Regions from separate parts of the Enterobacter sp. C4G1 genome, predicted to be linked through region 1. Evidence: predicted binding sites of a transcription regulator. Region 1 holds the regulator's gene; each other region holds the start of a gene.

Region 1 (11,049 bases):
CGACGGTGCGTTTTTCATGTTTGTTCCGCACCACCTCCTGTAGGTTGTCTTCTGCCCATAAGAATGGATCGTGCTTTTTACGATCGGCAAACCAGGCATCAAGGAGTGTGTCGGCATTCAACCTGTGAAGCACAATTGCGTCGCACCACTGCGGGTCGGCATTCCTGAGCTCTTTCGCCATGAGAGCGAATATCCGGTCGAGCAGTCCGTCAGCGCCTTTTTTGATTTCAGCCTCTGCGACTGCGGGGGTCAATATGGCGAGCGGTTCATACGGGATCGGGCAATAAAAATCGGCCTCCGGCAGGATCCCGGTGCGCGACATTAATGTAATTTTCAGCCCCTGGCTTTTTTCCGCCAGCCTGAACTGGTCGTCGACAAACGTTCCGTGCTGCATAACCACCGCCATGGCGGCATCCAGTCCGCTCAGAGAGGTGCCCATAATGCCGACGCGGCAGGGACGGATTTTCGCGTCCATCAGCCCGGACCATGGGCTTGGGAAGTAGGCGCGGGTGGCTTCATCATCGTCGGGCCAGACGTGGCCGGTGGCAACGATGGCAAGGTCCACGCTCTCCCTGAAGGGTTTATCGTTTACCGAAAGGGCGACTCCGTCTGCGTGGGCATCGATATCGGTCACACAGGTTGATTCGTATACCTGCACCTCAAAACCACGCTTTCTGGCCTCTGCAACAATGGCTAAAAATCGATCGCGGAAATACTCGCCCAGTAAAATACGCGGTAAAAACTGGCGGTCATGCAGTGAAGTTTTATCAACGCCATACCGGGCGAGATGGGTCTGACTCTGTGTCTTAAGCCAGTCGAGATAGGTGATGAAGATGGGGGGGATTTCAATACTCGCAATGTTCGCCAGCATCAGGCGCGAATTATCCTCAACGCTGTATGGCATCCCAACTCCGGCTTCCTTTTCCTGCTCAAAGACGGAGATCGAGAGGGGTGTTTTGTTATTCAGCAGAGCAAAATAGGTATATATCCCGGTGGGACCCGAACCGATAATGGCGATTTTCTTCATCGACGGTATTCCTGCGTTTTTTCATGAGAAAAGCGTAGCAGGTGAAGAATTAATAAATCAGGAAATTGGGATTATTCAGAATACTAAGAGTGGATTTGCACCATTTCAGGACTGAAATGGTGCGTCCGAGTGGACTCGAACCACCGACCCCCACCATGTCAAGGTGGTGCTCTAACCAACTGAGCTACGGACGCAGAATGGTGCGTTCAATTGGACTCGAACCAACGACCCCCACCATGTCAAGGTGGTGCTCTAACCAACTGAGCTATGAACGCAACGTGTTGTCGGCGACAACGGGGACGAATATTAGCGGCACTGCCCGGATGAGGCAAGAGGGAAAATGCAATTTTCTCTCAGATTTCACGTAATTGCTTTATTCCCGCGCAAAATGAAGAGAAAGTAGCCGCTTGCCAGCGGCTACTGTGCATTTAACGTGCTGCGCGTTGCAAAATGACGGCCGAAGACTGACGTTGCAGGAAGCGCATACGCAGCATCATCAGGATAGCCGCTGACGTTAAGCCGATGATAAAGCCCATCCAGAATCCGGCAGGCCCCATACGGTCAACCACCAGGTCGGTCAGCGCCAGGATATAGCCAGTAGGCAGCCCAAGAACCCAATACGCTGTAAAGGTAATAAAGAAGATAGAACGCGTATCTTTATACCCACGCAGGATCCCGCTGCCGATAACCTGAATCGAATCTGAAATCTGGTATACCGCCGCCAGCAGCATCAGGTGCGACGCCAGGAGAACCACTTCCGGGTTGTCGTTATAGAGCAGGGCAATCTGCTCACGCAGTGTGACGGTAAACAGTGCGGTACACACTGCCATACAAACGCCCACGCCTAACCCGGTACGCGCCGCCGTTTGCGCATCAATGGTTGAACCTTGCCCCAGACGGAAACCGACACGAATGGTGACCGCCGCAGCCAGTGACAACGGCATGACGAACATTAGCGAACTAAAGTTCAGCGCTATCTGGTGCCCGGCGACATTTATGATGCCCAGCGGAGACACCAGCAGCGCAACCACCGCGAACAGCGTCACTTCAAAGAACAGCGCCAGCGCAATCGGCAGACCGAGCTGCACAAGACGGGTCAGGATAGCCATATCAGGCTTACTGAAAGGCTCATCGTTACGGATATCACGCATTGAGCGCGCGCGTTTGACATAGGTCATCATGCTAAAGAACATGACCCAGAACACCGCCGCAGTCGCCACACCACAACCGACGCCACCCAGTTCAGGCATCCCGAAGTGCCCGTAAATAAAGATGTAGTTCACCGGAATATTCACCAGCAGGCCGATGAAACCCATCACCATACCGGGCTTGGTTTTTGCCAGCCCTTCGCACTGGTTACGCGCCACCTGGAAGAAGAGATATCCCGGCGTGCCCCACAGTAATGCGCGCAGATAGCCCACGGCCTTATCCGCGAGGGCAGGGTCGATATTATGCATGGATCGGATAATGTGGCCTGCGTTCCAGAGCACGGCCATAATCAGCACAGAAACTGAACCCGCCAGCCAGAATCCCTGACGCACCTGGTGTGCGATACGCTCGCGACGCCCGGAGCCGTTCAACTGCGCGATAATCGGGGTCAGGGCCAGCAACAGACCATGGCCAAAGAGAATGGCCGGCAGCCAGATAGAGGTTCCGATTGCAACGGCGGCCATATCGGTGGCGCTATAGCCACCTGCCATCACCGTATCCACAAATCCCATTGCGGTTTGGGCAACCTGCGCGATGATCACTGGTATCGCCAGTGCCAACAACTGACGCGCTTCATTCATGTACTTCTGCACGTGAACACCTTTGTATTGTAGTTATTTGAGAGACTAAAAAAGCCGCCGTTACTGGCAGCAAGAAGAAAATGCAGGGGGATGGCAGCTATTGTAGCGGGCTTTAACTAATTATCTAGTGAAAAAATAGCCAGAAAATGCGCTCCACTGGCAACCTGTTTTTCCAACTGTTATTGTGGTGGGATTAAACGGTGTCAGCACCGTCCGAAGAAACAGGAGTTGTAAGCATGTTTACTGGTATTGTTCAGGGCACGGCTAAACTGGTGTCCATTGATGAAAAACCCAATTTCCGCACCCATGTTGTCGAGCTGCCGGAATATATGCTCGACGGCCTGGAAACCGGGGCGTCGGTTGCGCATAACGGCTGCTGCCTGACGGTCACTGAAATAAACGGCAACCACATCAGCTTTGATTTAATGAAAGAAACACTGCGCATCACTAATCTGGGTGAACTGGTGGTTGGCGATAGCGTCAACGTCGAGCGTGCGGCGAAGTTCAGCGATGAGATCGGCGGGCATTTGATGTCTGGCCATATCATGACGACAGCTGAAGTTGCGAAAATCCTGACCTCTGAAAATAACCGCCAAATCTGGTTTAAAGTGCAGGATACGACATTAATGAAATACATCCTTTACAAAGGATATATTGGCATTGATGGTATTAGCCTGACGGTAGGTGAAGTGACGCCAACGCGTTTTTGCGTGCATTTAATTCCTGAAACATTACAGCGCACCACGCTGGGCGCTAAAAAACTGGGGCATCGCGTGAATATTGAAATAGATCCGCAAACGCAGGCGGTTGTGGATACCGTTGAGCGCGTGCTGGCGGCAAAAGAAGCCGCAGTAATAAAATCAGAAGAAGAATAAAAAATAACCCCGGCTATCCGTAATGCTTGTCAGTTAAGCTCGGTGCAGGGTTCCGTTCACCTTAATACCCGCAGAAAATAATTCGTTCAGAACACGTGAACGGGATAAGGGGGCCACCGCGGCCCCCTTATCAATCCCCGCGGCCCGCAAAGAAATCGGTGCTTCGCACTGCGCTCACCTCCCGACCGTTTGCCTGCGGTCGGCTCGACTCGACATCCTGTCTCATTTCGCCTCTGGCCGCCATCCCTGGCGTCCAGCCCTTGTCATCCGGCCTCCGGTTCGCCGATTTCTGCGGGACTCAACATCCGTGCCACTTTCAGGCCGCAGAGAAGGTTGAGGGAGCGTGAGTCCGGCTGAAAATCGCCGAAGCGGCGATTTTCTTTGCCGGGAGCCGGGATTGCTAAGGGGGCGGCGACCCCCTTAGCACGTTCACCACAGCGGATTAGGCAGGTAGCAGGAGAGTCTGAGTGAACGGAACGATGCCACTAAAATAACAGAGTGGCTTAATATCGCTTAACTGACTGGTATAACCCCGGATATCCGGGGTTATTTTTTAGCGGGCGACCCGCAAACCATGTTCAACACCATGACTGAAAACCACCTGCCATAGCTGTATATCACGCGCCCTGAATGCACCCGCGCAGGCGTTCAGGTAATATATGAACATCCGTTTGAATCGTTCGGAATAGTTGTCGGCAATCTCTGGCCAGGCATCGAGAAAACGCGACTGCCATGCCATCAACGTGGTGTCGTAATCTGCGCCAAAGTTATGCCAGTCCTCCACAATAAAGTGGGGTTCGCTGGCGTTCGCTATCTGGCGAACCGACGGTAAACAGCCATTCGGAAAGATGTATTTATTGATCCATGGATCAACACTATGGTCGGTCTTTTTCGAACCAATGGTGTGAAGCAGGAAGATACCATCCGGTTTCAGATTACGGTCTGCTACCGAAAAATAGGTTCTGTAGTTTTTAGGCCCAACGTGCTCGAACATCCCGACAGAGACAATGCGGTCGAACTGATCGTGTAGCTCGCGGTAATCCTGGAGCAGAATATTGACGTCCAGGTCGTGACACCGCTCCTGCGCCATTTTCTGCTGTTCTGCAGAGATGGTCACACCTACCACGCTGACACCGTAGTTTTTCGCCATATAGTATGCAAGACCACCCCAGCCGCAGCCGATATCCAGCACGCGCATCCCCGGCTGTAACTGCAATTTCTCGCAGATCAGACGCAGTTTCGCCTGCTGGGCCTCTTCAAGCGTCGAGGCCTCTTTCCAGTAGGCACAAGAGTATTGCATGTAGGGATCAAGCATCCGGCTAAAGAGGTCATTACCTAGATCGTAATGCTCTTTACCCACGATCCATGCCCGTTTTTTGCTTTGCAGGTTGAACAAGCGGGCAGCAGCGACACGCAGGGTATCCTTCACATTACGGGGAAGCTGACTCTCCAGCCCGGCGCGTAAAACGCTTGAGAAAAAGATATCCAGCCGCTCGCATTCCCACCAGCCATCCATATAACTTTCACCCAGTCCTAACGATCCCTCCTGCAATACACGCTTGAAAAAATCGGGATGTTTGATTTGGGGATCGGATGGGGAAGGCCCGTTGATAGTGATGCCTGCACGACCCAATAGTTCAGTGACGATCCGGGACCAGTTGTCGTCCGGAACGCTGACTTCTTCTATACACGATGAACTCATAGCTTCTCCATCACCTTGCTGTGATCAGAACCTTCAAACAGCGTAGACGCTTTTTTTGGTTTGTGAGAAATCTCACGGTATTACGCCCCGTGAGGCTAGTATCCGACGTAGAACAGAGGAAGGGAGATAACCCTTGCCGAAAGGCCTTCCATGGTAAAACGGGAGCACTCCGGCTCCCGTTAACACTTAATATTTATCGTATTTAATCGAACCAAATTTAGTATAGGCCTCAAAATTTGGTGATTCAATAGAAAATTCTTAGCAACCTAATCACTGAAATGTAACATAATTGCTGGTGCGATTATGCGTGCGATGTTTCAGCCTGGGCTGCCGTATTATCCTCACGGTGTGCCGATGACTGCATCTGATAGCCGATGCCAGCAAGTGCAACGGTAACCAGCATCACGCTGGTGGTGGTGAGCAGTGGTGTTGCAATCAGTGCCGATACCACCAGGCTTGCCAGGAAGCACAGCCCCAGTTGCAGTGTGTTCTGCAAGGCTGCCGCACGGCCCGTTGCCTGTGGGAACGGCCGTAAAGCCTGCGCCACCACAATCGGGTAAATGGCACCGTTAGCAATTGCCATCACACAGAATGGAATCAGGATTTCCGCCAGACCAGCCCCCGGAATAAAGCCGACGGCCCAGGTACCAATAACGCTTAAAGCGTACAGCGCCAGCAGCCAGGGTAACATCTGCTGCCCCTGCCATTTTTGCAGCGCCGCACGGCAACCGTAACCGCCCACCAGGAAGGCGATAGTCTGTGGAACATAGCTCAGGCCGATGGCCGCCGGGCTGTACCCCATATCGTGCAGAATAAAGGGTGAGCCGGTCAGCCATGCAAAGAAGCTGGCTGAACAGGCGGCGTAGATAAGCACGTTGCCGCGGTACGCTTTGGTGCGCAGCAAAGAGGTAAAGGTAGTTGGCTTCGCTTCCGGATGTGTCTCTTTTTTATGCGCAGGTTTCAGGGCGAATGCGGGCAGCATCAGCACCAGAGTGATGGCAAACAGGGTGGCGAAAATCGCCTGCCAGTCGAAATGCGCCAGGATCCAACTGCCCAGCAGTGGTGCAAGCGCGGGAGAGAGGCCTACCAGCGGCATAATAGTGGCAAAAATTCGATTGGTCCGTGAAGCCGGATAGTAATCCGTCACCAGCGCCTGCCAGGTGACCGCTGCGGCACAAACGCCGACGGCCTGAACAAAACGCAGCACCAGTAACCAGGTCGCATCGCGTACCCACAACATCCCAAGACAGCCTACGGCAAAAATTGCCAGACCCAGTAACAGCACTGGTTTACGACCAAAACGGTCGGAGAGCGGCCCCCACAGCAGCTGTGCAAAGGCAAAACCGGCGAGGAACAAACTCAGGCTGGCGCTAATGGCCGCGGCAGGCGTTTGCAAATCTTCCTGCATTGCAGCGAATGCGGGTAAGTACATATCGGTAGCTAAAAAGCCCAGCACGCTTAAGCCGCCGAGCCAGACTAAAAAACCTTTCCTGGGTTGCATTGTTTTATTCTCCTTAAGGAGGCAGGGTACGTTGGCGCAGAGTGTAGGGAGTGCAAAGCGGCTTGTGAAACGCTAATATTTGGCGGGTGCATTCAAATTTTTTGCAGGCAGAAAATGTGGTCAGATTATTCTCTTGAAGTTGTGGATGCTGTCGCCCGTAACGGCAGCTTCAGCGGAGCCGCGCAGGAACTACACCGCGTCCCCTCGGCCATTAGCTACACGGTGCGTCAGCTTGAGGAGTGGCTGGCCGTTCCGCTGTTTGAACGCCGCCATCGCGACGTGGAGTTAACGCCTGCCGGGGCGTGGTTTTTGAAAGAAGGGCGTTCTGTTATCAAAAAAATGCAGATCACTCGTGAACAGTGTCAGCAGATTGCTAATGGCTGGCGAGGTCATCTTTCTATTGCGGTGGATAACATCGTAAAACCCGAACGTACCCGGCAGATGATTGTCGATTTTTATCGCCACTTCTCCGATGTCGAGCTGCGGGTATCGCAGGAAGTCTTTAACGGTGTCTGGGATGCGCTGGCAGATGGCAGGGCTGAGATGGCGATCGGCGCAACACAGGCCATACCCGTTGGGGGACGTTACGCATTTCGCGATATGGGAATGTTAAGCTGGAAATGCGTGGTGGCAAGCGATCACCCGCTGGCGGCAATGGCAGGGCCGTTAAGCGATGATACCCTGCGTAACTGGCCATCGCTGGTACTGGAAGATACGTCACGCTCGTTACCCAAGCGTGTGACCTGGCTTCTGGATAACCAGCGACGGGTGATTGCGCCCGACTGGGAATCCTCCGCGACCTGCCTTTCTGCCGGGTTGTGTGTGGCAATGGTGCCGGTCCATTTTGCCAGACCACGAATCGATGCCGGGGAGTGGGTTGCCCTTGAGCTTGAAAACCCATTCCCGGACGCGGCCTGTTGTCTGACCTGGCAGCAAAGTGACGTATCGCCCGCGATGGCCTGGCTGCTGGATTACCTGGGGGACAGTGAAACGCTGAACAGGGAGTGGTTACGGGAGCCAGATTAACTGGCTCCGTGCACGATTAACGGCGGTAGTCGCGGAAAGGACCGTCCGCCACGGAGCGACGTTCGATAAGACGCGGGTGGACTTCAATTGACTGCGACTCTTCACGTTTGTTAACGATCCTGTCCATCAGCATGTTGAAGGCTGTTTCACCCAGAGAATCTTTCGGTTGATGAATAGTGGTCAGCGCCGGGGTGAAGAAACGCGCGTTGCGCACGTTGTCATACCCGATCACAGAAATATCCTGCGGTACGCGCAGACCCAGCTCATCGGCAGCACAAAGCGCACCCATCGCCATAATATCGCCACCGCAGAAGACAGCAGTCGGACGATGCGGCTGGGAGACAATTTGCTGCATTGCGCGGTAACCGGATTCAGGCTCAAAGTCACCCTGAACAATCCAGTTTTCTGGAACGGTGATCAGTGCTTCTTCCATGGCTTTCATAAATCCGGCCAGACGGCCTGCACCGGTGTTGCGCTCCAGTGGACCTGGAATCACGCCAATCTCGCGGTGACCCCGTTCTACCAGATAACGACCGGCCATGTAACCGCCTTCAAAGGCGTTATCGATTACTGAGTCAGTAAAATCGGCATGCGCTTCACCCCAGTCCATCACCACCATTGGGATGTGACGGTACTCTTCCAGCATGGAGAGCACAGAATCCGGGTATTCGGAACACATGACCAGCAGGCCATCCACGCGTTTTTGCGCCATCATAGACAGATAAGCGCGCTGTTTCTCATGGTTGTTCCACGCGTTACCCAGGATCAGGGTATAGCCTTTCTGGAAGCAGTTTTTCTCGACCGCCTCGATTATCTCTGCGAAATATGCAGCTTCGCTGCTGGTGGCCAGCAAACCAATGGATTTGGTGTGATTAACTTTAAGGCTACGTGCGACCGCGCTTGGCGAATAGTGCAGTTCTTTGATCGCCGCCCAGACGGCATTACGCGTCTCTTCCGCTACAAAACGGGTTTTGTTAATTACATGTGATACGGTTGTAGTGGAAACGTTTGCGCGTTTTGCCACGTCTTTAATTGTTGCCATTAAATGTCACTCCAGACCATATCCTAAGCTCCTGAAAAACTTGAAGGTAAACGTTTGCCTTCTCTCACCCTTATCACGCAATCTGGAATTGCGACACGCCGGGAAAACGACACAGGACGTCAGGAGGGGGTCAATGGCCGGTACGCTAATAAATTTAGCGTGGAATTTTGTCCTATCTTGATGAAAAGGGGAAGAGCAAAAGTGGATATCAGTTTAAATCCAGGAAGATTTTTGACGTAAACTGTGTAAAAATGAGCAAGCTCACTTTTCGTAAGGTGATTAAAAGGAGAAAAATTGATGAGTACCGATCTTAAGTTTTCGCTGACGACCACCGTTATCGTGCTGGGTTTGATAGTTGCTGCATCGTTTACGGCTATTCTGCACTGATTCAGACGGGGGGAGAGCGTTCTCCCTCCGGATTTCCTTTTATTGTTACTTCTCCGGCAATAATCTTTTGCCAAATTGTTAACTTCTCATTTTTTGTGATTGGTGTCATGCTTTTGACTTCTTTGTTCTGTGTCGTGGTACGACACGGCATCCGGAGTTGACTCATGAAAATCAATTTTCCTCTGCTGGCCCTGGCGATTGGCGCTTTTGGGATTGGCACCACCGAATTTTCCCCGATGGGGTTATTGCCTGTTATCGCCCGGGGTGTAGACGTCTCTATCCCGGCGGCCGGTATGCTGATTAGCGCCTACGCGATTGGCGTGATGGTAGGGGCACCGTTAATGACGTTGCTGCTTTCACACCGTGCGCGCCGTAATGCGCTGATTTTCCTGATGGCTATTTTTACCCTTGGGAATGTACTTTCCGCGCTTTCACCGGATTACACCACGCTGATGTTGTCACGTATCCTGACTAGCCTTAACCACGGTGCCTTCTTCGGACTGGGATCGGTTGTTGCAGCAAGCGTTGTACCTAAACATAAGCAGGCCAGCGCCGTGGCAACCATGTTTATGGGTCTGACCATTGCCAACATCGGCGGTGTACCTGCGGCCACGTGGCTGGGTGAAGCGATCGGCTGGCGTATGTCGTTCCTGGCAACCGCTGCACTGGGCGTGATTGCTATGGTCGCACTGTTCTTCTCGTTGCCAAAAGGCAGCGCAGGCGAACGCCCTGATGTACGCAAAGAGCTGTCCGTGCTGGTTCGTCCTCAGGTATTGTCTGCACTGCTGACCACCGTGCTGGGGGCTGGGGCGATGTTCACGCTCTATACCTATATTTCGCCCGTGCTGCACGACATTACTCATGCCACGCCGGTCTTTATTACCGCGATGCTGGTGCTGATTGGCGTAGGGTTCTCTATCGGTAACTACCTGGGCGGTAAGCTGGCAGACCGTTCCGTGAGTGGCACGCTGAAAGGCTTCTTAACGCTGCTGATTGCCATCATGGTGGCCATTCCGTGGCTGGCGCGTAACGAATTTGGTGCAGCCATTGCGATGGTGGTATGGGGTGCGGCGACCTTTGCCGTGGTTCCGCCGTTGCAGATGCGGGTAATGCGTGTGGCGCATGAAGCGCCAGGACTCTCTTCATCCGTGAATATTGGTGCGTTTAACCTGGGTAATGCACTGGGCGCTGCGGCCGGTGGTGCGGTGATTTCGGGTGGCCTGGGGTACAGCTTTGTGCCGGTAATGGGGGCGATTATTGCGGCTCTGGGGTTACTGCTGGTACTGATGTCGGGTCGTAAACAGCCAGAAACGGCCTGCGCGGCTGAATAATCATAACGCAGAAGAGCGAACCCTTCTGCGTGTCTCTTACGCTGCGAGGTTCTTCGCAACAAATTCCCAGTTAACCAGCGCCCAGAAATGCTCCAGGTAGTTCGGGCGTGCGTTACGGTAATCGATGTAGTAAGCATGTTCCCACACATCGACGGTCATCAGCGGGGTTGCGCTGGTGGTCAGCGGTGTACCCGCGTTGGATGTTGATACGATAGCCAGTTTGCCATCGGCTTCTTTCACAAGCCAGGTCCAGCCAGAACCAAAGTTTTTAATTGCTGCGTCAGTGAATTTCGCTTTGAAATCAGCAAAGCTGCCGAACGCGGCATTGATGGTTGCGGCCAGTTCACCGGTGGGTTCTCCGCCTGCAT
Region 2 (11,049 bases), on a different contig from region 1:
GAACGACATGGTTGGGGCGTGGAATCCGTAGTCGATCAGACGCTTGGCGATATCCAGTTCGCTGATGCCGCTTTGCTCTTTCAGCGGACGAATATCCAGAATACATTCGTGCGCCACGCGGCCATCGCGGCCGGTATAGAGCACCGGGAAGGCAGACTTCAGGCGAGTCGCAATGTAGTTGGCATTCAGAATAGCCACCTGGCTTGCCTGCTTCAGCCCTTCCGCACCCATCATGCGGATATACATCCAGCTGATAGGCAGGATAGAGGCGCTACCAAACGGTGCCGCAGATACCGCACCCTGACGGGTCAACATGCCTTCAATCTGCACAACGCTGTGGCCAGGAACAAACGGTGCCAGATGCGCTTTCACACCGATTGGACCCATACCCGGGCCGCCACCGCCGTGTGGAATGCAGAAGGTTTTGTGCAGGTTCAGGTGCGACACATCAGCGCCGATAAAGCCCGGAGAGGTAATGCCAACCTGGGCGTTCATGTTGGCACCATCGAGGTATACCTGGCCGCCAAACTGATGCACCACTTCGCACACTTCACGGATAGTCTCTTCGTACACGCCGTGGGTGGACGGGTAAGTCACCATGATGCAGGAGAGCTTATCGCCCGCCTGTTCTGCTTTCGCACGCAGGTCAGCCAGGTCGATGTTACCGTTCTTATCGCAAGCCACAACGACCACTTCCATCCCTGCCATCTGTGCAGATGCCGGGTTAGTACCGTGAGCAGAGCTTGGGATCAGGCAGATATCGCGATGCCCTTCGTTGCGGCTTTCGTGATAGTGGCGGATCGCCAGCAGACCTGCATATTCACCCTGTGCGCCGGAGTTAGGCTGCATACAGAGTGCATCGTAACCGGTCAGTTTCACCAGCCAGTCAGAAAGCTGGTTGATCATCAGGTGATAACCTTCTGCCTGCTCTGGCGGGCAGAACGGGTGCAGCTCAGAGAACTCAGGCCAGGTGATTGGGATCATCTCAGCCGCAGCGTTCAGCTTCATGGTGCAAGAGCCCAGCGGGATCATCGCCTGATTGAGCGCCAGATCTTTGCGTTCCAGAGAGTGCATATAACGCATCATCTCGGTTTCGCTGTGATAGCGATTGAACACCGGGTGCGCCAGGATGGCATCGTCACGCAGCATGGATGGCTGGATGGAACGGCTGTCATGGGCCACGTCTTTATCCAGTGAGTCAACATCCAGGCCGTGCGCGTCACCAAGCAGCACGTTAAACAGGTTCAGGATATCTTCACGCGCGGTGCTTTCATCCAGCGTAATGCCCACCGCGTTGTGAATATCGCTGCGCAGGTTAATTTCTGCTGCATCAGCACGCGCGAGAACGGCCGCTTTGTCTGCCACTTCAACACACAGGGTGTCAAAGTAGTGAGCGTGGCGCAGCTTGAGGCCTTTTTGCTGCAGGCCGCAGGCCAGAATATCCGCCAGGCGGTGGATACGGTCAGCAATGCGCTTCAGGCCAGCCGGGCCGTGGAAGACGGCATACAGGCTGGCAATGTTTGCCAGCAAGACCTGCGAGGTACAAATGTTAGAGTTCGCTTTCTCGCGGCGGATGTGCTGCTCACGAGTCTGCATCGCCATACGCAGTGCAGTGTTACCAGCAGCATCTTTCGACACCCCGATAATACGGCCAGGCATAGAGCGTTTGAATTCATCTTTCGCGGCGAAGAATGCCGCGTGCGGGCCACCGTAGCCCATCGGTACGCCAAAGCGTTGTGCAGAGCCGAACACAATATCCGCGCCCTGTTTGCCCGGTGCTGTCAGCAATACCAGCGCCATAAAATCAGCGGCGACGCTCACTACCACTTTGCGGGTTTTTAACTCGGCAATTAGCGGGCTGTAGTCGTGAACTTCACCGGTAGTGCCTACCTGTTGCAGCAGCACACCGAAGACGTCCTGATGATCCAGCACTTTGTCTGCATCATCAACAATCACGTCAAAACCGAAGGTTTCCGCACGGGTGCGTACCACGTCCAGTGTTTGCGGGTGAACGTCTGCCGCCACGAAGAAGCGGTTGGCATTTTTGAGCTTGCTGACACGTTTGGCCATCGCCATGGCTTCTGCCGCAGCGGTCGCTTCATCCAACAGAGACGCGGAAGCGATATCCAGGCCAGTCAGATCCAGCGTGACCTGCTGGAAGTTCAGCAGCGCTTCCAGACGGCCCTGAGACACTTCAGGCTGATAAGGGGTGTAAGCGGTGTACCAGCCTGGGTTTTCCAGCATATTGCGCAGGATAACCGGCGGTAACTGCACGTTGGTATAGCCCATGCCAATGTAAGACTTGTAGCGCTTGTTCAGGCCGGCAATGGCCTTCAGCTCCGCCAGTGCGGCGAATTCTGTGGTGGCTTCACCTACCTGCGGCGGTGTTGCAAGCTGGATGTCTTTTGGCACTATCTGGCCGATCAGTGCGTTTAATGAATCCGCGCCAACCGTGTTCAGCATCTCCTGCTGTTGCTGAGCATCCGGCCCAATGTGACGTTCAATAAAAGCGCCACGGTTTTCAAGCTGGCTTAAAGTCTGTGTCATGAGCGATGGTTCCTGAAACGTGCAGTGAATGTGTTTTCTCCCTCTCCCCTTTGGGGAGAGGGATAATGGCTTACTCGTCTTCTAACAGGGCTTCGTACGCGGTCGCATCCAGCAGGGCGGCAACTTCCGCTTCGTCGCTGGCTTTAATTTTAAAGATCCAGCCGCCTTCATATGGTTCGCTGTTCACCAGCTCCGGGGAGTCGCTCAGTGCATCGTTCACGGCCACGATTTCGCCGCTGACAGGTGCATAGATGTCGGATGCCGCTTTAACAGATTCCGCAACCGCGCAATCGTCACCTGCGCCTACGGTCGCGCCCACTTCTGGCAGATCAACAAACACCATATCCCCCAGCAGCTCTTGCGCGTGCTCGGTGATCCCTACGGTGTAAGTGCCGTCCGCCTCTTTGCGCAGCCACTCGTGTTCTTTGCTGTATTTCAGTTCTGCTGGCACATTGCTCATTGAATTTCTCCTGATAAAAATGATTAGGCGACCGGCTTACCGGCGCGAACAAAAATCGGTTTGGTCACATTGACCGGCATTTCGCGGTTGCGGATTTGCACCATCGCCGTTTCGCCAATTCCCGCCGGTACACGTGCCAGTGCAATACTGTAGCCCAGAGTCGGAGAGAAGGTACCGCTGGTGATAATGCCTTCGCGGTGATTGCCGTTAGCATCAGTGAAACGTACCGGCAGTTCGCCGCGCAGCACGCCTTTTTCGGTCATCACCAGGCCGACCAGCTGTTCGGTGCCTTGTTCACGCTGAATTTCCAGCGCTTCACGACCAATGAATTCACGGTCTGCGGGCTCCCACGCAATGGTCCAGCCCATGTTGGCTGCCAGCGGAGACACACTTTCATCCATTTCCTGCCCGTAGAGGTTCATCCCGGCTTCAAGACGCAGCGTATCGCGCGCACCCAGACCCGCCGGCTTAACGCCCGCTTCTACCAGCGCACGCCAGAAATCGGCGGCTTTCTCATTCGGCATGGCAATTTCGTAGCCCGCCTCACCGGTATAGCCGGTGGTCGCGATAAACAGATCACCTGCCTGCACGCCGAAGAACGGCTTCATCCCTTCAGTCGCTTTACGTTGCTCATCGCTAAACAGAGAAGCTGCTTTTGCCTGTGCGTTCGGTCCCTGTACGGCGATCAACGACAGATCATCACGAACAGTGATATCAACAGAGAAAGGTTCAGCGTGTTGGGAAATCCAGGAGAGGTCTTTTTCGCGGGTGGCGGAGTTTACAACGAGGCGGAAGAAATCTTCAGTGAAGTAATAAACAATCAGGTCATCTATCACACCGCCGGAAGCATTGAGCATCCCGGTGTAGAGCGCTTTGCCTGGGGTCTTTAGTTTTGCGACGTCGTTTGCCAGCAGATAACGCAAAAACTCCCGGGTGCGGCTACCGCGCAGGTCGACAATGGTCATATGGGACACGTCGAACATGCCGGCATCGGTGCGCACCGCATGATGCTCATCAATCTGTGAGCCGTAGTGCAGCGGCATCATCCAGCCATGGAAGTCCACCATGCGCGCGCCGCATAACACGTGTTGATCGTACAAAGGAGTCTGTTGAGCCATCTTTTCCTCGTTGAATAAGCAGGGCTATCTTGCGTTTCATGCGCCCAAAATCGCCACGAAACCCGGCGTCGGCATCACCTTACGGACGTCGACGCAAACGTTCTCTTTGACCTGAAGTTACCACCGAAACCGGTGATTAACCATAAGGCAAAGCGGGTCATCACATTAGCTTATGACTAAAAATCGCCAAAAAGCCCACAGAGTTATTCACTGGAAAAATGCGATTAATCCCGCATAAAATTAACGTCACGCCAACATGATTTAGCACATGGTGATATTTCATGCGGAAAAATGGGCCGAATTTCCGTAACATAAAAAACGTAAGATTAGATAATCTAATGCGAAAAATGGCGTGGAATTAGAATATTTCAAACGAGGAAATTTCCCCGGCGCAGAGGCCGGGAAAATAAAGTGTGACGGGTATCTAAGTTAGCGTAGCCAGTCCGGCAGATCGTTAAGACCCATCGCCTGACGCAGGAGTTGCGGTTTTACGCCTGGGAGGGTGTCGGCCAGTTTCAGGCCAATATCACGCAGCAGTTTTTTGGCCGGGTTTGCGCCTGCGAACAGCTCGCGGAAGCCCTGCATTCCTGCCAGCATCATCGCGGCACTGTGCTTGCGGCTACGTTCGTAGCGACGAAGGTATAAATGCTGACCAAAATCTTTGCCTTCACGGTGCAAACGACGCAGCTCATCAACCAGCTCAGCGGCATCCATAAAGCCCAGATTAACCCCCTGCCCGGCCAGAGGATGAATGGTATGCGCCGCATCACCCACCAGCGCCAGACGGTGCGCCGCGAACTGACGTGCATAGCGTCCGGTAAGCGGGAAGACCTGCCGTTCGCTTTCAAGGGTGCACAACCCCAGACGATTATCAAAGGCAACGCACAGCGCCTGGTTAAATTCTTCAGGCGTGGCTTCCTGCATCCGTTGGGCTTTTTCCGGCACCAGCGACCAGACAATGGAACAGAGGTGCGGGTCAGCAAGCGGCAGAAATGCCAGAATACCGTCATTATGGAAAATCTGACGCGCCACGCCGCCGTGTGGCTCTTCGGTACGGATCGTGGCCACAAGCGCGTGATGACGATAGTCCCAGAAGGTCAGCGGAATATCTGCTTTATTACGCAACCAGGAGTTTGCGCCGTCGGCCCCTACTACCAGCCGCGCGGTGAGCATATCGCCGCTTTGCAGGGTAATGAATGCCTCATTTTCGCCCCAGGCCACCTGCTGGATTTGCGCGGGCGCCATAAGCGTGACATCGCTACAGCGCTGGGCTTTTTGCCACAGCGCGTGGTGGATAACTGCATTCTCAATAATATGGCCCAGATGGCTGTACCCCATACTTTCGTCATCAAAAGCAATGTGGCCAAAGCTGTCTTTGTCCCACACTTCCATTCCGTGATAGCAACTGGCGCGGTGCGCGACAATATCCGCCCACACGCCCAGGTGAGTCAGCAGTTTTTCGCTGGCTGCATTGATGGCCGACACACGTAATTCTGGCGGCGCATCCTGTGCAACGGGCTGAGGCAGTTTTTGCTCAAGCACGGCCACACGCAGGCCGCTACCCTGTAAACCACAGGCCAGCGCCAGCCCGACCATTCCGCCGCCGACAATGGCGACATCAACATTCTGCACGGTGATAACTCCTTAACGAGCGACCCAACCAAGAGTCCTCTGCGCCAGCACATCACGTGCCGGGATAAATAATTCCATCGCCATCAGCCCGAGGTTGCGCCCGGCAACCAGCGGTGCCCAGCGATTAGCAAACAGATGCACCAGGCCATCCGTGACGCCGATTGTGGCTTCTTTATCGGCATGACGGCGCTTCTGATAATGGCTAAGCACCGAATATGCGCCACAATCTTTTTGTTCACCCCACGCCTGCGCCAGCGATTCCGCCAGGCTCATGACATCGCGCAGGCCCAGATTAAACCCCTGACCCGCAATCGGGTGCAGGGTTTGCGCGGCATTCCCCACCAGCGCAACGCGATGGGAAATGGACTGGGACGCCGTCGTCAGCGACAGCGGATAAACAGATCGGTTCCCCGCATGGGTGATGCGCCCAAGCCGCCAGCCGAAGGCTTTTTGCAGCTCAGTGCAAAAGCGCTCATCGCTCCAGGACAGCACTTCATCCGCCCTGTCTTGCGGATGGCACCACACCAGCGAACAGCGGTCCTCCGCCATGGGTAGCATCGCCAGCGGGCCATGCTGCGTAAAACGCTCAAACGCACGCCCGTGATGCTCGCTCTGTGTTGAGACATTCGCAATGACCGCCACCTGCCCATAAGGCTGGGTGCGCCATTCCACGCCACACTGTGTGCCCAGCGCAGAACGGGAACCATCAGCCGCAACCAGCAGCTTGCCTTCAAGTGTCGTGCCATCGTCGAGCGTGACGTTAACGGCATCTTCGCTGCGGCTAAAACTTGCCACGCGCGCCGGGCAGTGTAGCGTCACGCCGGGTGCGTCCTGTAACAAGCGGAACAAGCGGAGCCCAACGTCATGCAGCTCAACAACCTGGCCCAGCGCGTCGATACGATAATCCTGTGCATCAAGGGTAACAAACCCCGCATGACCGCGATCGCTGACGTGCACTGTTTCAATGGCAGTCGCGCAGTCGGCGATAGCCTGCCAGATACCAATACGCGCTAACTGCTGGCAGGTGCCTTGTGCCAGCGCAATTGCGCGGGCATCAAAACCAGGATGTTCGGTGGTTTGAGGTGCGACAGCTTCAATCAGATGAACCGGAAGCTGCCCCTGAGTTAAATGAGATATTGCCAGAGCCAGCGTGGCTCCTGTCATGCCGCCGCCAACGATAATCACGCTCATACGCGTGCCGCTGCCATCAGCGCCTCAATGTCGTCGGCATTTTTCACAACAGAGGCAGTCAGGTTTTCATTGCCGGTTTCGGTGATGACAATGTCATCTTCAATACGAATGCCAATCCCGCGGTACTCTGGTGGGACATCCGCGTCCGGGGCGATGTACAGCCCGGGTTCAACGGTTAATACCATGCCTGGTTCCAGCACGCGCGAGCGTTCAGAACCATAGGCACCCACGTCATGAACATCCAGCCCCAGCCAGTGACTCAGGCCATGCATAAAGTACGGACGATGGGCATTTTCGGTGATCAGGGTATCAACTTCGCCTTTCAGGATGCCAAGACGCACCAGACCGGTAATCATTATCCGCACGACAGCACCGGTGACTTCCTGAATCGAGGTGCCCGGACGATAGAGCGTCAGCGCCGTTTCCAGTGATTCAAGAACAATGTCATAAATCGCACGCTGTGCAGGCGTGAATTTGCCGTTTACCGGGAAAGTACGGGTGATGTCCCCTGCATAGCCCTGATATTCGCAACCGGCGTCAATCAGCACCAGGTCGCCCTTACGCAGTTCACTTTCGTTCTCGGTGTAGTGCAGGATGCAGCCGTTTTCCCCGCCACCCACAATGGTGTTGTAGGACGGATAGCGCGCGCCGTGGCGGGTAAATTCGTGGTGGATCTCGCCTTCGAGCTGGTATTCAAACATCCCGGGACGGCACTTCTCCATCGCGCGGGTATGCGCCAGAGCGCTGATTTCACCTGCACGGCGTAGCACGTCAAGTTCTTCTTCAGACTTGAAGAGACGCATCTCGTGGACCACCGGGCGCCAGTCCGTAAGCGTAGCTGGCGCAGCTAAGTTCTGGCGCGAACCCTTACGCAGCTTATCCAGCGCGTTGAAGACAATCTCATCGGCCCAGGCATATTCACCCTGGGCGTGGTACAGCACGTCCAGGCCGTTAAGCAACTGGTAAAACTGCTGGTTGATTTCGCTAAACGCCAGGGCGCGATCGACACCAAGCTTTGCAGGCGCGGCCTCCTGACCTAAGCGACGGCCAAACCAGATTTCGGCGTTTAAATCCCGCACGCGGTTGAAAAGCACGCTGTGGTTGTGGGTGTCATTGCTCTTTATCAGCACCAGTACCGCTTCAGGCTCGTTAAACCCGGTGAAGTACCAGAAATCGCTACTCTGGCGATAGGGGTATTCGCTGTCGGCGCTGCGCGTCACTTCAGGCGCAGCAAAAATTAACGCAGCGCTTCCTGGCTGCATTTTTGCCAGCAGAGCCTGACGACGGCGAGAATACTCTTGATTCGAGATAACCATGACACCCTCCTGTGCGTTATTTTTCTTAATGTAAGGTTGGCTTGCGCACTTCCGGCGCGGTTGGCTGCGAGCGCGTAAAGGTGTCGTGGCACAGCAGCGCCGCAACGCGAACGTACTCAATAATCTCTTCGAGGGACATTTCCAGCTCTTCCTGGTCTTCCTCTTCGTCATAGCCAAGCTGTGCGATGTTGCGCAGATCGTCGATAGCTTCACCCGCTTCGCCGGTCACTTTATCGAGCTTAGGCTGTGTCACGCCAAGACCCAGCAGATAGTGGTTTACCCAACCGGCAAGCGCATCGGCGCGTTCGAAGACGCTAACGTCATCGCCTTCAGGCAGATAAAGCTGAAAAAGGAAGCCGTCATCTTCCAGAGAATCGCTGGTTGCGGAGTGCATTTTACGCAGCGCTTCAGCCAGCTCGTGACCAAACGCCAGCCCTTCGTTCGTCAGGTCGTGAACCAGCGGCTGCCATGAGCTGTCGCTGTTTCCGCCACACAACATCCCGGCGATCAGACCGTGCATTTCGGCAGGGGTTAAGCCCACTCCCTGCTGGTTCAGTAACTGGTTTAATTCGTTGTAACCAGGCATTTCGTTCTGTATAGACATATGCATTCGTCATCAAAGGGAGAATATTCATGGTATGCTACCACTTTGGACCCTGGTGATACCAGAAAAGGGCTTGTATCTTCACATCAGGGTAGCTATAGTGTCGCCCCTTCGCGGCCCCCGGGGCAGTAAGCGAAGGCAGCGCAGTCAATCAGCAGGAAGGTGGCATGTCTGCACAACCCGTCGATCTCCAGATTTTTGGCCGTTCACTGCGAGTGAATTGTCCACCTGAACAAAGGGATGCTTTGAATCAGGCTGCGGACGATTTGAATCAGCGGTTGCAAGATCTAAAAGAACGCACTAGAGTCACAAATACTGAGCAGCTGGTCTTCATCGCCGCGTTGAACATCAGCTATGAATTGACTCAGGAAAAAGCAAAGACCCGCGATTACGCGGCGAGCATGGAGCAACGCATTAAAATGCTCCAGCAGACCATAGAACAGGCATTGCTTGATCAAGGTCGCACTCCCGAAAGACCAGGACCAAAGTTTGAATAACACTTCTCAGTTGACTATGGTAGAGTAACTGGGAAGACAAAATTTCTCTGAGATGTTCGCAAGCGGGCCAGTCCCCTGAGCCGATATTTCATACCACAAGAATGTGGCGCTCCATGGTTGGTGAGCATGCTCGGTCCGTCCGAGAAGCCTTAAAACTATGACGACACATTCACCTTGAACCAAGGGTTCAAGGGTTACAGCCTGCGGCGGCATCTCGGAGATTCCCTCTCTCTTCTTCTACCGACTACCATGACTCTACTTTCTGAAGTTTCTGCCTCACGCCAGGACATCCGTCAGTTAATCCGTAAACGCCGTCGTGCGTTAACCTCCGAACAGCAAACGCATTTCGCCCAGCAGGCCGCCGCACGCATGATGGCATACCCGCCGGTTGTGATGGCACATACGGTCGCCCTGTTTCTGTCGTTTGATGGCGAATTGGATACCCAGCCGCTTATCGAACAGCTTTGGCGCGCCGGGAAAAAGGTTTACCTGCCGGTGCTGCATCCGTTTAGCGAGGGGAACCTGCTGTTCCTGAACTACCATCCACACAGTGACCTGGTGGTCAATCGCCTGAAAATCACCGAACCGAAACTGGACGTGCGCGACGTGCTCCCACTTGCGGATCTGGATGTGCTGGTGACACCACTGGTAGCGTTCGATGAACAAGGTCAGCGCCTGGGAATGGGGGGCGGCTTTTACGACAGAACGCTGCAAAACTGGCAGCAGTATGGATTGCAGCCGGTGGGCTATGCGCATGATTGTCAGGGCGTGGAGGCGTTGCCGGTGGAGAAATGGGATGTGCCGTTGCCTGCGGTGGTGACGCCCAGTAAAACCTGGACCTGGTAGAATAAAGCCGGGTGGCGCTTACGCTTACCCGGCCTACAAAACCTCAACGTAGGTCGGGAAAGGCGCAGCCGCCACCCGACACTACAAACCGCACGATCAGTAAAGCAGACGCGCGCGGATAGTCCCCGGGAGCGCCTTCATGCTCAGCAGCGCCTTCTCGGCCACATCTTCATCCGCTTCAATATCAATAACCACGTAACCCATCTGAGAGTTGGTTTGCAGATACTGTGCAGCAATGTTGACGCCCTGCTCAGCGAAGATCTGGTTAATTGCGGTCAACACGCCTGGGCGGTTTTCGTGAATGTGCAGCAGACGGCGGCCACCGTGCAGCGGCAGAGACACTTCCGGGAAATTCACCGCAGAAAGCGTTGAGCCGTTGTCGGAGTATTTGCTCAGTTTGCCCGCCACTTCCAGGCCGATGTTCTCCTGCGCTTCCTGAGTTGAACCACCGATGTGCGGCGTCAGGATCACGTTATCGAACTCGCACAGCGGAGATGTAAACGGATCGCTGTTGGTTGCAGGCTCGGTCGGGAATACGTCGATTGCCGCCCCTGCCAGATGCTTACGCTTCAGCGCATCACACAGTGCCGGGATGTCGACAACGGTGCCGCGCGCGGCGTTGATCAGCAGTGAACCAGGCTTCATCAGCGCCAGCTCTTCTGCACCCATCATGTTTTTCGTGGACGCATTTTCCGGCACATGCAGGCTCACGACATCACTCATGTTCAGCAGGTCAGACAGGTGTTGAACCTGGGTAGCATTCCCCAGCGGCAGTTTGCTTTCGATATCGTAGAAGAAGACGTTCATACCGAGGGATTCAGCAAGAATACCCAGCTGC
Region 3 (11,049 bases), 1.2 Mb from region 1:
TAAAACCCTGCGCCTTTGCCTAAGTCGTATCCGGCGTCATCGGCTACATCATCACCGCGCGGGCTGGTGTCCGGCATCACCAGGGCAATGCCCAGTTCAGCGGCAATGCGCTGTGCACCCGCTTTGGTGGCGAAGTTTTCGTCGTTACAGGTTAGGCCAGACAGCCAGAACAGAACGGGTGGTTTCGCTCCCTGTTCAGTCGGCGGTAGGAAAATGCTGAACGTCATGGCGCAGTTCAGTACGGTGGAGTCGTGCCGCCAGCGCTGCTGTCGACCTTCAAAACAACGGTGCTCTTCGAGCAGTTCCATGCAAGGATCCTTATACGAAGTGGTATTCATTAGACCCATAATACAGAGTTTTCATTTACCTGTGAGTAACTTTCACTTCCGCTTAGCAGCAAGATACTGCATCATAAATTAACTTATTTTTAACAACTGGAGTGGTCATGGCGCTGCGGATTGCGCTCAGCGGATTTGTCGTTCTGGTCGTTGCGATGGGAATTGGGCGCTTCGCCTTCACCCCGCAGGTACCGCTGATGATTGCGGACGGACAACTTACGTTGACGAGCGCCGGGCTGGTGGCGGCGATGAACTACCTCGGCTATCTGGCGGGGGCCTGGGATGCCATGCGAGCGCATCGTTTCGTGGAAGCGCGACTCTGGGCCGGGATCACCGGTGCGGTTGCACTGACGTTGCTCTCAGCGGTTGCGGATAATGCCGTAGCTCACGGCGTGCTGCGCTTTGCCATCGGCTGTATGAGCGGCTGGTCAATGGTGCTGATTGCGGCGTGGACCAACGAGCGGCTGGGACATCTGGGGAAACCGGGACTGAGCGCGGCGGTGTTTGCCGGACCGGGTGCGGGTATCGCCCTTAGCGGCTTGCTGGCGGTCTATATTCAGAGCAGGGCGATCCCGGCAGGGGCCGCATGGCAGATTTATGGCGTTCTGGCGCTTACCCTGGTGACGCTGGTCGCGCGCTATCTTCCCCGTGGCGGCCAGCTTCACCGTCCTGAGACGGCACCTGAACCGCTGGTCCTGACCACCAATCTGCGGCGTCTGGTGTGGAGCTATAGTCTGGCGGGCTTCGGGTATATCCTTCCGGCGACATTTTTATCGCAAATGGCGGTCGCGCGTTTCCCGGGCAGCCTGTTTGCGCAGTTTGTCTGGCCGCTCTTTGGCGCGGCGTCCGTGGTGGGGATTGCGCTCAGCATTGTGTTACGTCACTTCTCATCCTCTAATCGCAGGCTGGCCATTGTGCTGTGGTTGCAGGGTTTCGGCGTGCTGGCTGCCTGGCTTGTGCCGGGCATCATGGGCTTTTTGCTGGGCGGATTACTGGTAGGCGGTGGGTTCCTGTGCGCTGTTCAGCTTTCTCTGTTGTATGGCCGGGAACTGGCGCCTCAGCATACGCGCTATATGGCAGGGTTGCTCACCACGGGCTATGCTGTTGGACAACTCGTTGGCCCCGTGACCTCGGCATTATCTACCTGGTTTTTGCATCAGCTGGAGCCTGCGTTAGGGCTTGCGGGTATTGCACTGTTTATCGGCGGTGCGCTAGTCTGGAACCGCAAGGCCGAAAGGCAACAGCAATTGCAATAATTATCGTCGTGAATACTGGATTATGTGCGCCGCCTCACGCACAATGAGCGCACACTTTTGCCACAACGAGGGCAGAAGACAGCCACACCTGCGGGAGAAAATAAATGTCATCACTCAGTAAAGAAGCTGCCCTGGTTCATGAAGCCCTGCTTGCGCGCGGCCTTGAAACGCCTCTGCGTCCACCCGTTCAGGAGATGGACAATGAAACACGTAAACGTCTGATTTCCGGCCATATGACCGAGATTATGCAACTGCTGAATCTCGATCTGAGCGATGACAGCCTGATGGAAACCCCTCACCGCATCGCGAAAATGTATGTCGATGAGATTTTCTCAGGCCTGGACTACGCTAACTTCCCGAAAATCACCGTTATCGAAAATAAGATGAAGGTTGATGAGATGGTAACGGTTCGCGACATTACGCTGACCAGCACCTGCGAGCATCACTTCGTCACTATCGACGGTAAAGCCACCGTGGCTTACATTCCGAAAGATACGGTTATTGGTCTGTCGAAAATCAACCGTATCGTGCGCTTCTTTGCGCAGCGCCCGCAGGTACAGGAACGTCTGACGCAACAGATCCTGACTGCGCTGCAAACATTGCTGGGAACCAATAACGTGGCGGTGTCTATTGATGCGGTTCACTATTGTGTGAAAGCGCGCGGCGTTCGTGATGCGACCAGTGCGACCACCACTACGTCTCTGGGCGGCCTGTTTAAATCCAGCCAGAACACTCGCCAGGAGTTCCTGCGCGCGGTACGTCACCACAACTAATCAGGCAGGGCAGGGTACATGGAGCGAAATGTCACGCTCGATTTTGTTCGCGGCGTCGCCATTCTCGGTATCCTGCTGCTTAATATCAGCGCCTTTGGTTTGCCAAAGGCCGCTTATCTCAACCCGGCGTGGTACGGTGACATCACCCGTAGCGATGCCTGGACATGGGCCTTTCTCGATCTTTTCGCCCAGGTTAAATTCCTCACCCTCTTCGCGCTGTTGTTTGGTGCCGGGCTTCAGTTGCTGTTAAAGCGCGGTACGCGCTGGATACAGTCTCGTCTGACTCTGTTAGTGATTCTTGGTTTTATCCACGGCCTGCTTTTCTGGGACGGCGATATTCTGCTGGCTTATGGATTAGTCGGTTTAATCTGCTGGCGACTGATCCGCGATGCGCACAGTGTGAAAAGCCTCTTTAACACCGGCGTTATGCTGTATCTCATGGGCATCGGTGTGCTGATACTGCTGGGGATGATTTCAGGTGACGCTACCAACCGTTCGTGGATCCCGGATGCGGCGAACCTCCAGTATGAACAGTTCTGGAAGCTGAAAGGTGGCGTGGAAGCAATAAGCAACCGTGCAGATATGCTCGGTGACAATCTTCTGGCGCTGGGGGCGCAGTATGGCTGGCAGCTGGCGGGAATGATGCTGATGGGCGCCTCGCTGATGCGAACGGGCTGGCTGAAAGGCGAATTCAGCCTTCGCCATTATCGTTGTGTCGGGGCCGGGCTGGTTGCGGTTGGTGTGCTGATTAATGTTCCGGCAATCGTGATGCAGTGGCATCTTGACTGGAATTACCGCTGGTGTGCCTTCCTGCTTCAGGTGCCACGCGAGCTTGGCGCACCGTTCCAGACCATTGGCTATGCGGCGCTGATTTATGGCTTCTGGCCGCAGCTGTGTCGCTTCTGGTTAGTCAGTGCCGTTGCCTGTGTCGGGCGAATGGCACTGAGCAATTACTTACTGCAAACGTTGATTTGCACCACGCTTTTCTATCGTTTTGGTCTGTTTATGAAATTCGACCGACTCGAACTGCTGGCGTTTGTTATTCCGGTCTGGGTCATCAATGTGGCGTTTTCGGTTATCTGGCTGCGTTATTTCCGCCAGGGACCGCTGGAATGGCTATGGCGGCAATTAACCGCACATGCTTCGGGTGTATCATTGAGTAATACATCCAGATAACGATCTGGATCACAATCATTAACAAAACGGATGTAAACGTTTTCATCTGTGTGAGCTTCTTCACGTAGTCCCCTTTCTCTCGCTGCCAAAATAGCCACCTTGCTTAACACAGGGGGTGTCTGTGAGTTGCTGCAATCCTATTAAGGATGGTGAATATGATCACCATTCGTGACGTCGCCCGCCAGGCGGGCGTTTCTGTTGCTACTGTCTCGCGCGTGCTGAACAACAGCGCGCTAGTCAGCCCTGAAACCCGTGAAGCCGTGATGAAAGCCGTCACGCAACTGGGATACAGGCCGAATGCCAATGCCCAGGCGTTAGCCACCCAGGTAAGTGACACCATTGGTGTGGTGGTGATGGATGTATCGGACTCATTCTTTGGCGCACTGGTCAAAGCGGTCGATGTTGTCGCCCAGCAGCACCAGAAGTATGTGCTGATTGGCAATAGCTATCATGAAGCTGAAAAAGAGCGCCATGCGATTGAGGTTCTGATTCGCCAGCGATGTAACGCATTGATTGTTCACTCAAAGGCCTTGAGTAACGAGGAGCTGGCAGGGTTTATGGAACAAATCCCTGGCATGGTGCTGATCAACCGAATTGTGCCGGGTTACGCCCACCGTTGTGTCGGGCTGGATAACGTCAGCGGTGCCATGATGGCCACGCGGATGCTGATTAACAATGGCCATCAGCGCATCGGCTTTCTGGCGTCCAGCCATCATATTGAAGACGATGCTATGCGCCGCGAAGGGTGGCAGAGGGCGCTAAAAGAGCACGGCATTACGCCTCTGGAAAGCTGGGTGGGCACGGGCTCGCCGGATATGCAGGGTGGGGAAGCGGCGATGGTCGAACTGCTGGGGCGCAATCTTCACCTTTCTGCTGTCTTTACCTACAACGATAACATGGCCGCGGGTGCACTTACAGCGCTGAAAGACAACGGAATTGCGGTGCCACAGCATTTGTCGCTGATTGGTTTTGATGATATCCCGATTGCGCGTTACACCGATCCGCAGCTGACCACGGTGCGATATCCGATTGCTTCAATGGCAAAACTGGCGACTGAGTTGGCGTTACAAGGCGCGGCAGGGCAGTTGGATCCGGGAGCAACACACTGTTTCATGCCGACTTTAGTGCGTCGCCATTCGGTATCTATTCGGCAAACTGTGGTTCCGATCACTAACTGATTACGTAGGTCGATGTAACCGTTTTCAATCTGTGAGTAAATTCACAGTATCTTAACAAGGCGCTTACTATGATGTCAGCGTTTTAGGAGCTGAAACGCTATGTAACGGTGATTAATCACTTTCACTATAGCCAAAGTGCCGCAAACAACCAATAAAACGCATTTCTGGAGCGTTACCGAACACGGAAGATAGAAATTTTATAAGTGAACTTCGGCTGTCAGTAACGTTTTTTTAACACCTGCCCGCCGACCGTTATTCACAAGAACTACCCTGCATAAAAAAACCGGAGATACCATGAATAAGAAGGTGTTGACTCTGTCTGCTGTTATGGCAAGTATGCTTTTTGGTGCAACAGCGCACGCTGCGGATACCCGTATTGGTGTGACAATCTATAAATACGACGACAACTTCATGTCTGTTGTTCGTAAAGCTATCGAGAAAGATGCTAAAGCAGCGCCAGACGTTCAGCTGCTGATGAATGACTCCCAGAACGACCAGTCCAAGCAGAATGATCAGATCGACGTACTGCTGGCGAAAGGCGTGAAAGCACTGGCAATCAACCTGGTTGACCCAGCTGCGGCAGGCACAGTTATCGAGAAAGCGCGTGGCCAGAATGTGCCAATCGTTTTCTTCAACAAAGAACCTTCTCGTAAAGCGCTGGACAGCTATGACAAAGCGTTTTACGTGGGTACTGACTCTAAAGAGTCCGGTATTATCCAGGGCGATCTGATTGCTAAACACTGGGCGGCAAACCCTAACTGGGACCTGAACAAAGATGGTCAGATCCAGTTCGTTCTGCTGAAAGGCGAACCAGGCCACCCGGATGCTGAAGCACGTACCACTTACGTTATCAAAGAACTGAACGACAAAGGCCTGAAAACTCAGCAGCTGGCGTTAGATACCGCAATGTGGGATACCGCTCAGGCGAAAGATAAGATGGACGCGTGGCTGTCTGGCCCGAATGCTAACAAAATCGAAGTGGTTATCGCCAACAACGATGCGATGGCAATGGGTGCAGTAGAAGCGCTTAAAGCACACAACAAATCTTCCATTCCTGTGTTCGGTGTGGATGCTCTGCCAGAAGCACTGGCGCTGGTTAAATCTGGCGCAATGGCCGGTACCGTTCTGAACGATGCCAACAACCAGGCGAAAGCCAGCTTCGATCTGGCGAAAAACCTGGCCGAAGGTAAAGGTGCAGCTGATGGCACCAACTGGAAGATTGAAAACAAAATCGTTCGCGTTCCATACGTGGGCGTAGACCAGTCCAACCTGGCTGAGTTTATCGGTAAATAAGTCATTAGTACTGTCTCCACTGGGCGCAATTCGTTGCGCCCTTTTATAACGCGATATGCGAGGCCAACAAGGTATAATTATGGTCAGCACAAATACTCAGTCGTCCGGTGAATACTTGTTGGAAATGACCGGTGTCAACAAGTCTTTTCCCGGTGTTAAGGCACTCGATAATGTTAATTTAAAAGTTCGTCCTCACTCTATTCATGCCTTAATGGGTGAAAACGGTGCGGGGAAATCAACATTGTTAAAATGTCTTTTTGGGATCTATCAAAAAGATTCTGGCAGCATTCTTTTTCAGGGGAAAGAGATCGATTTCCATTCAGCTAAAGAAGCACTGGAAAACGGTATCTCGATGGTTCACCAGGAATTGAACCTGGTACTGCAACGTTCAGTTATGGATAATATGTGGTTGGGTCGTTATCCAACCAAAGGTGTGTTTGTCGATCAGGATAAAATGTATCGCGACACCAAAGCCATTTTCGATGAACTGGATATTGATATCGATCCGCGCGCCCGCGTCGGTACATTATCGGTATCCCAGATGCAGATGATCGAAATTGCAAAAGCGTTCTCCTATGATGCAAAAATCGTCATCATGGATGAACCAACATCGTCATTAACGGAAAAAGAGGTTAACCACCTTTTTACCATTATTCGTAAACTCAAAGATCGCGGCTGCGGTATTGTCTATATCTCGCACAAAATGGAAGAGATCTTCCAGTTGTGCGATGAAATCACCATCCTGCGTGACGGTCAGTGGATTGCCACTCAGCCGCTCGAAGGCCTGGACATGGACAAGATCATTGCCATGATGGTTGGCCGCTCGCTGAACCAGCGCTTCCCGGACCGTGAGAACAAACCGGGTGAAGTGATCCTTGAGGTGCGTAACCTGACCTCGCTGCGTCAGCCGTCCATTCGCGATGTCTCATTCGACCTGCATAAAGGCGAAATTCTGGGGATCGCAGGGCTGGTCGGTGCCAAACGTACCGATATCGTGGAAACCCTGTTTGGTATTCGCGAAAAAGCCGACGGCACTATTACGCTGCACGGTAAAAAAATTAACAACCACAACGCTAACGAAGCCATTAACCATGGTTTTGCGCTGGTGACAGAAGAACGTCGTTCTACCGGTATTTACGCTTATCTGGATATTAACTTTAACTCGTTAATTTCGAATATTCGTAATTATAAGAACAAAGTCGGTCTGCTGGATAATTCCCGTATGAAGAGTGATACCCAGTGGGTTATTGACTCCATGCGTGTTAAAACGCCAGGCCACCGTACACAAATCGGCTCTCTGTCAGGTGGTAACCAGCAGAAAGTGATTATCGGTCGTTGGTTATTAACCCAGCCAGAAATTCTGATGCTGGATGAACCAACCCGCGGTATCGATGTGGGTGCAAAGTTTGAGATTTATCAGCTGATTGCTGAGCTGGCTAAAAAGAATAAAGGGATCATTATCATTTCTTCCGAAATGCCGGAATTGTTAGGGATCACAGATCGTATTCTGGTTATGAGCAATGGTCTCGTTGCCGGTATTGTTGACACCAAAACGACAACGCAAAACGAAATTCTCCGTCTTGCGTCTTTGCACCTTTAAGATCAGGGGCTCCTCATGAGTGCGTTAAATAAAAAAAGTTTTCTCACTTATCTGAAAGACGGCGGTATTTACGTTGTTCTTTTAGTGTTACTGGCCATTATCATTTTCCAGGACCCTACGTTCTTAAGCCTGCTGAACTTGAGTAACATTCTGACCCAGTCTTCCGTGCGTATTATTATTGCACTCGGCGTGGCAGGTCTGATTGTGACCCAGGGTACTGACCTTTCCGCAGGGCGTCAGGTTGGCCTTGCCGCGGTTATCGCCGCCACCATGTTGCAGTCGATGGAAAACGCCAACAAAGTGTTCCCGGAAATGGCAACCATGCCAATTTTCGTGGTGATCCTGATTGTGTGTGTCATCGGTGCAATCATTGGCCTGATTAACGGCATCATCATCGCTTACCTGAACGTAACGCCATTCATCACCACCTTAGGTACGATGATCATCGTTTACGGTATCAACTCCCTGTATTACGACTTCGTGGGTGCGTCCCCAATTTCAGGCTTCGACAGCGGCTTCTCGACCTTTACGCAAGGGTTTATCGCGCTGGGCAGCTTCCGCCTGTCTTATATCACCTTCTATGCACTGATTGCGGTGGCCTTCGTCTGGGTTCTGTGGAACAAAACCCGTTTCGGTAAGAACATCTTCGCAATCGGTGGTAACCCTGAAGCGGCGAAAGTATCTGGCGTAAACGTGGCTCTGAACCTGCTGATGATTTATGCCCTGTCTGGTGTGTTCTACGCCTTCGGCGGGATGCTGGAAGCAGGTCGTATCGGTTCTGCAACCAACAACCTCGGCTTCATGTACGAACTGGATGCGATTGCAGCGTGCGTGGTCGGCGGCGTTTCCTTCAGCGGCGGCGTAGGTACGGTGCTCGGCGTGGTAACCGGTGTAATTATCTTCACCGTTATCAACTACGGTCTGACCTACATCGGCGTGAACCCGTACTGGCAGTACATCATCAAAGGCGCAATCATCATCTTCGCGGTTGCGCTGGATTCACTGAAATACGCCCGTAAGAAATAAAGACACCTTGCATTATCAGGCCCGCTCTTTGAGCGGGCTTTTTATTTCACGCAAGCGTCAATTCTTGCTCGGTGACGATACGTTCAAACCCTTCGAGCTCAGAAAGTTTGCAGGCAATCCACTGCTGTGAAAAGGCCTCGCCCAGGCTATCAATGAGATATTGGTTGCCGGAAAATGCCTCGATAGCTTGCTGCTGGAAAAGCGGCAGTACAGGTTCATCATGTTGCGTCTCTTGTAAATCTTGCTCATCGACGTTTTCTAGTCCATACAACATACCGGTCAGGATGGTAGCGACCACCAGATAGGGGTTGGCATCTGCGCCGGCCAACCGATACTCAATACGACGATTGCCTTCGTCCGAGCAGGGTATGCGTAGCGCGGCGGAGCGGGTGTTATAGCCCCAGGAATTGAACAACGGCTCGGTCAGGTTTTTACGCAAACGGCGGAAGCCGTTAACGCCCGGAGCAAGAATGGCAATGGATGCGGGCATCAGCGCCAGCTGGCCCGCGATACATAAGCGCATCATGCCATTGAGTTCCTCGGCGGGTGAGGCAAACACGTTTTCGCCGTGAATATTATTCAGACTGAAATGGAAATGCAGACCACTACCGGACTGAAGGCTAAAGGGTTTAGCCATAAAGCTGGCCTGAAGACCGTTTTTGTCGGCGACAAAGCGGGTCAAACGGCGTAACGCCAGCACGTTATCGCACGTCTCAACCACCCGATGACTGTGCCTGAGGTTCAGTTCGAACTGGCCGGATTCAGCCTCAGCTACGATCCCGGTGAGTGGGATATGCTGGCAATGTGCCAGCTGTTCCAGCTCATCAAACAGTGCCGCGTGTGCCGCTGAGGTGTCCATATGAAAGCAGCCCTGATTTTGCGGATCCTGAGCGCCTTTCCCCGTCAGATAGAACTCAACTTCCGGCGCAATCACCGGGAAAAGCCCATGCTGGTGGAAGCGTTCAAGGACATTCTGCAATATCACGCGGGGTTCAAACGGACAGTCTTCCCCGTTAGCGTCTTTCATCGTCAGGAGGATCTGCGCGCTGTGCTGCGGATCGTGCAAAGAAGGGCGTAGGGAGCCGGCGACCGGAAGGCATAGCCGGTCTGGCTCATCATGAAGAGGTGCGGAAATCTTCCCTTTCTGATCCATCGAATAGACCGAGAGGGGGAAATAGCAGCCGTTTTCGAGACTCAGCATGTTATCCACTGAAAGCCGCTTACCGCGCATAATGCCATTGATATCGTTCAGGTAAACGTCAATGTGTTTTGTCTGCGGGTAACGCTCCAGATAATCCGCCACTTCCACCGAAAACGTGTGCTTCATGGCAGCCATTTTCTCATCGAAATAGAGGCCGGAATTATGGGGCCCCGGAAGAGATAAGCCCGGAAAGTTGAAGTAGTGGCGGATATTTTTCAGGAAAAAAGCGTTCATTATTGAGTTCATAGTCATTCTTCAATGAAGCCGTAACGGCAGTGAACTCAGCTTAAAAGGGCGGGTGTAAAGGAGGGATAAAAAGAGTGGCTGGTGTCGTAAAGAAAGAATAAAAGAGGGCTATTTTTTCTCTTTTTTCTGCATATCCAGCAATTGCTCAGGTGTCACCGCCGGGTAACCTTGCGCATCTTCGGGGACTTCGTGCATCGCCGGGATCGGCACCAGCGGGCCTAAGAAGCGCGGTTCACGTTTGAATATGTACAGGTCGGCCAGCGCGCCAAAACGGGCTCCAAACTCACGTACGCGTACGCTAAGCATGTCTTTAGGTGATGGCACGGCGTAACACTGGGCCTGAATACCCATATGCAGCGCGATAAACAGCGCCCGTTCGCAGTGGAAACGCTGGGTGATGATGATGAAGTCGTTAGTGTCGAACACCTTGCGAGTCCGCACGATAGAGTCGAGGGTACGGAAACCGGCATAGTCGAGCACGATATCGGCCGGATCGACGCCTGCGGCAATCAAATCCTTACGCATCGTTACCGGCTCGTTATAGCTTTGCAGTGCGTTATCACCGCTGAGCAGCAGGTAATTCACCTTGCCGCTGTTGTAGGCGTTAAGCGCGCCCTGAATACGGTAACGGTAATACTGATTGATAACGCCAGTGCGATAGTACTTGGCGGTGCCGAGCACCACGCCAACCTGGCGGTAAGGGAGGTCTTGCAGGTCATCAAAGATGTAGGGGGCGGTTTTCCAGCTCATCCAGCGGTCGAGGCCAAGCGCAGTCAACAGCAGTATGCCGACCAGGACAGACAGGCTGTAAAAAACGCGCTTTAACATGCAGATGGCTCGTTCCGAAGATGGGATTTCACTCAGGCTACTTTACCCGTCCGGTAAGAGCAAGAAACAGCGATTCAACTGAGGGGTTTTTCATCAGATATGCGGGCATTTCTGCCCGCACTCAGTATTACGCA

The links. The regulator PurR, encoded in region 1, represses purine synthesis genes. The targets are predictions, from matches to a motif close to CANGCAAACGTTTGCNTG.
Region 2: the regulator PurR is predicted to act here: its motif matches at 4,216-4,233, upstream of gcvT (glycine cleavage system aminomethyltransferase GcvT).
Region 3: the regulator PurR is predicted to act here: its motif matches at 3,573-3,590, upstream of galS (HTH-type transcriptional regulator GalS).

The regions. Positions count from the first base shown of each region.
Region 1 is NZ_JBQVVV010000002.1:252,048-263,096, forward strand. It holds gene ACT9TW_RS15055 (FAD-NAD(P)-binding protein) at 1-1,027, opposite strand, end outside; tRNA gene ACT9TW_RS15060 (tRNA-Val) at 1,145-1,221, opposite strand; tRNA gene ACT9TW_RS15065 (tRNA-Val) at 1,226-1,302, opposite strand; gene mdtK (MdtK family multidrug efflux MATE transporter) at 1,456-2,829, opposite strand; gene ACT9TW_RS15075 (riboflavin synthase subunit alpha) at 3,054-3,692, shown strand; gene cfa (cyclopropane fatty acyl phospholipid synthase) at 4,246-5,394, opposite strand; gene punC (purine nucleoside transporter PunC) at 5,696-6,895, opposite strand; gene punR (DNA-binding transcriptional activator PunR) at 7,010-7,921, shown strand; gene purR (HTH-type transcriptional repressor PurR) at 7,938-8,963, opposite strand; gene cydH (cytochrome bd-I oxidase subunit CydH) at 9,261-9,350, shown strand; gene ACT9TW_RS15105 (MFS transporter) at 9,515-10,681, shown strand; gene sodB (superoxide dismutase [Fe]) at 10,718-11,049, opposite strand, start outside.
Region 2 is NZ_JBQVVV010000001.1:177,949-188,997, forward strand. It holds gene gcvP (aminomethyl-transferring glycine dehydrogenase) at 1-2,547, opposite strand, end outside; gene gcvH (glycine cleavage system protein GcvH) at 2,618-3,007, opposite strand; gene gcvT (glycine cleavage system aminomethyltransferase GcvT) at 3,031-4,125, opposite strand; gene ubiI (FAD-dependent 2-octaprenylphenol hydroxylase) at 4,555-5,757, opposite strand; gene ubiH (2-octaprenyl-6-methoxyphenyl hydroxylase) at 5,770-6,948, opposite strand; gene pepP (Xaa-Pro aminopeptidase) at 6,945-8,258, opposite strand; gene ACT9TW_RS00880 (YecA/YgfB family protein) at 8,290-8,868, opposite strand; gene zapA (cell division protein ZapA) at 9,036-9,365, shown strand; RNA gene ssrS (6S RNA) at 9,407-9,590, shown strand; gene ACT9TW_RS00895 (5-formyltetrahydrofolate cyclo-ligase) at 9,615-10,211, shown strand; gene serA (phosphoglycerate dehydrogenase) at 10,308-11,049, opposite strand, start outside.
Region 3 is NZ_JBQVVV010000002.1:1,439,753-1,450,801, reverse strand. It holds gene fghA (S-formylglutathione hydrolase) at 1-308, opposite strand, end outside; gene ACT9TW_RS20840 (YbfB/YjiJ family MFS transporter) at 446-1,594, shown strand; gene folE (GTP cyclohydrolase I FolE) at 1,699-2,367, shown strand; gene yeiB (DUF418 domain-containing protein YeiB) at 2,386-3,543, shown strand; gene galS (HTH-type transcriptional regulator GalS) at 3,699-4,721, shown strand; gene mglB (galactose/glucose ABC transporter substrate-binding protein MglB) at 5,016-6,014, shown strand; gene mglA (galactose/methyl galactoside ABC transporter ATP-binding protein MglA) at 6,094-7,614, shown strand; gene mglC (galactose/methyl galactoside ABC transporter permease MglC) at 7,630-8,640, shown strand; gene ACT9TW_RS20805 (glutamine synthetase family protein) at 8,687-10,075, opposite strand; gene sanA (outer membrane permeability protein SanA) at 10,196-10,915, opposite strand; gene cdd (cytidine deaminase) at 11,043-11,049, opposite strand, start outside.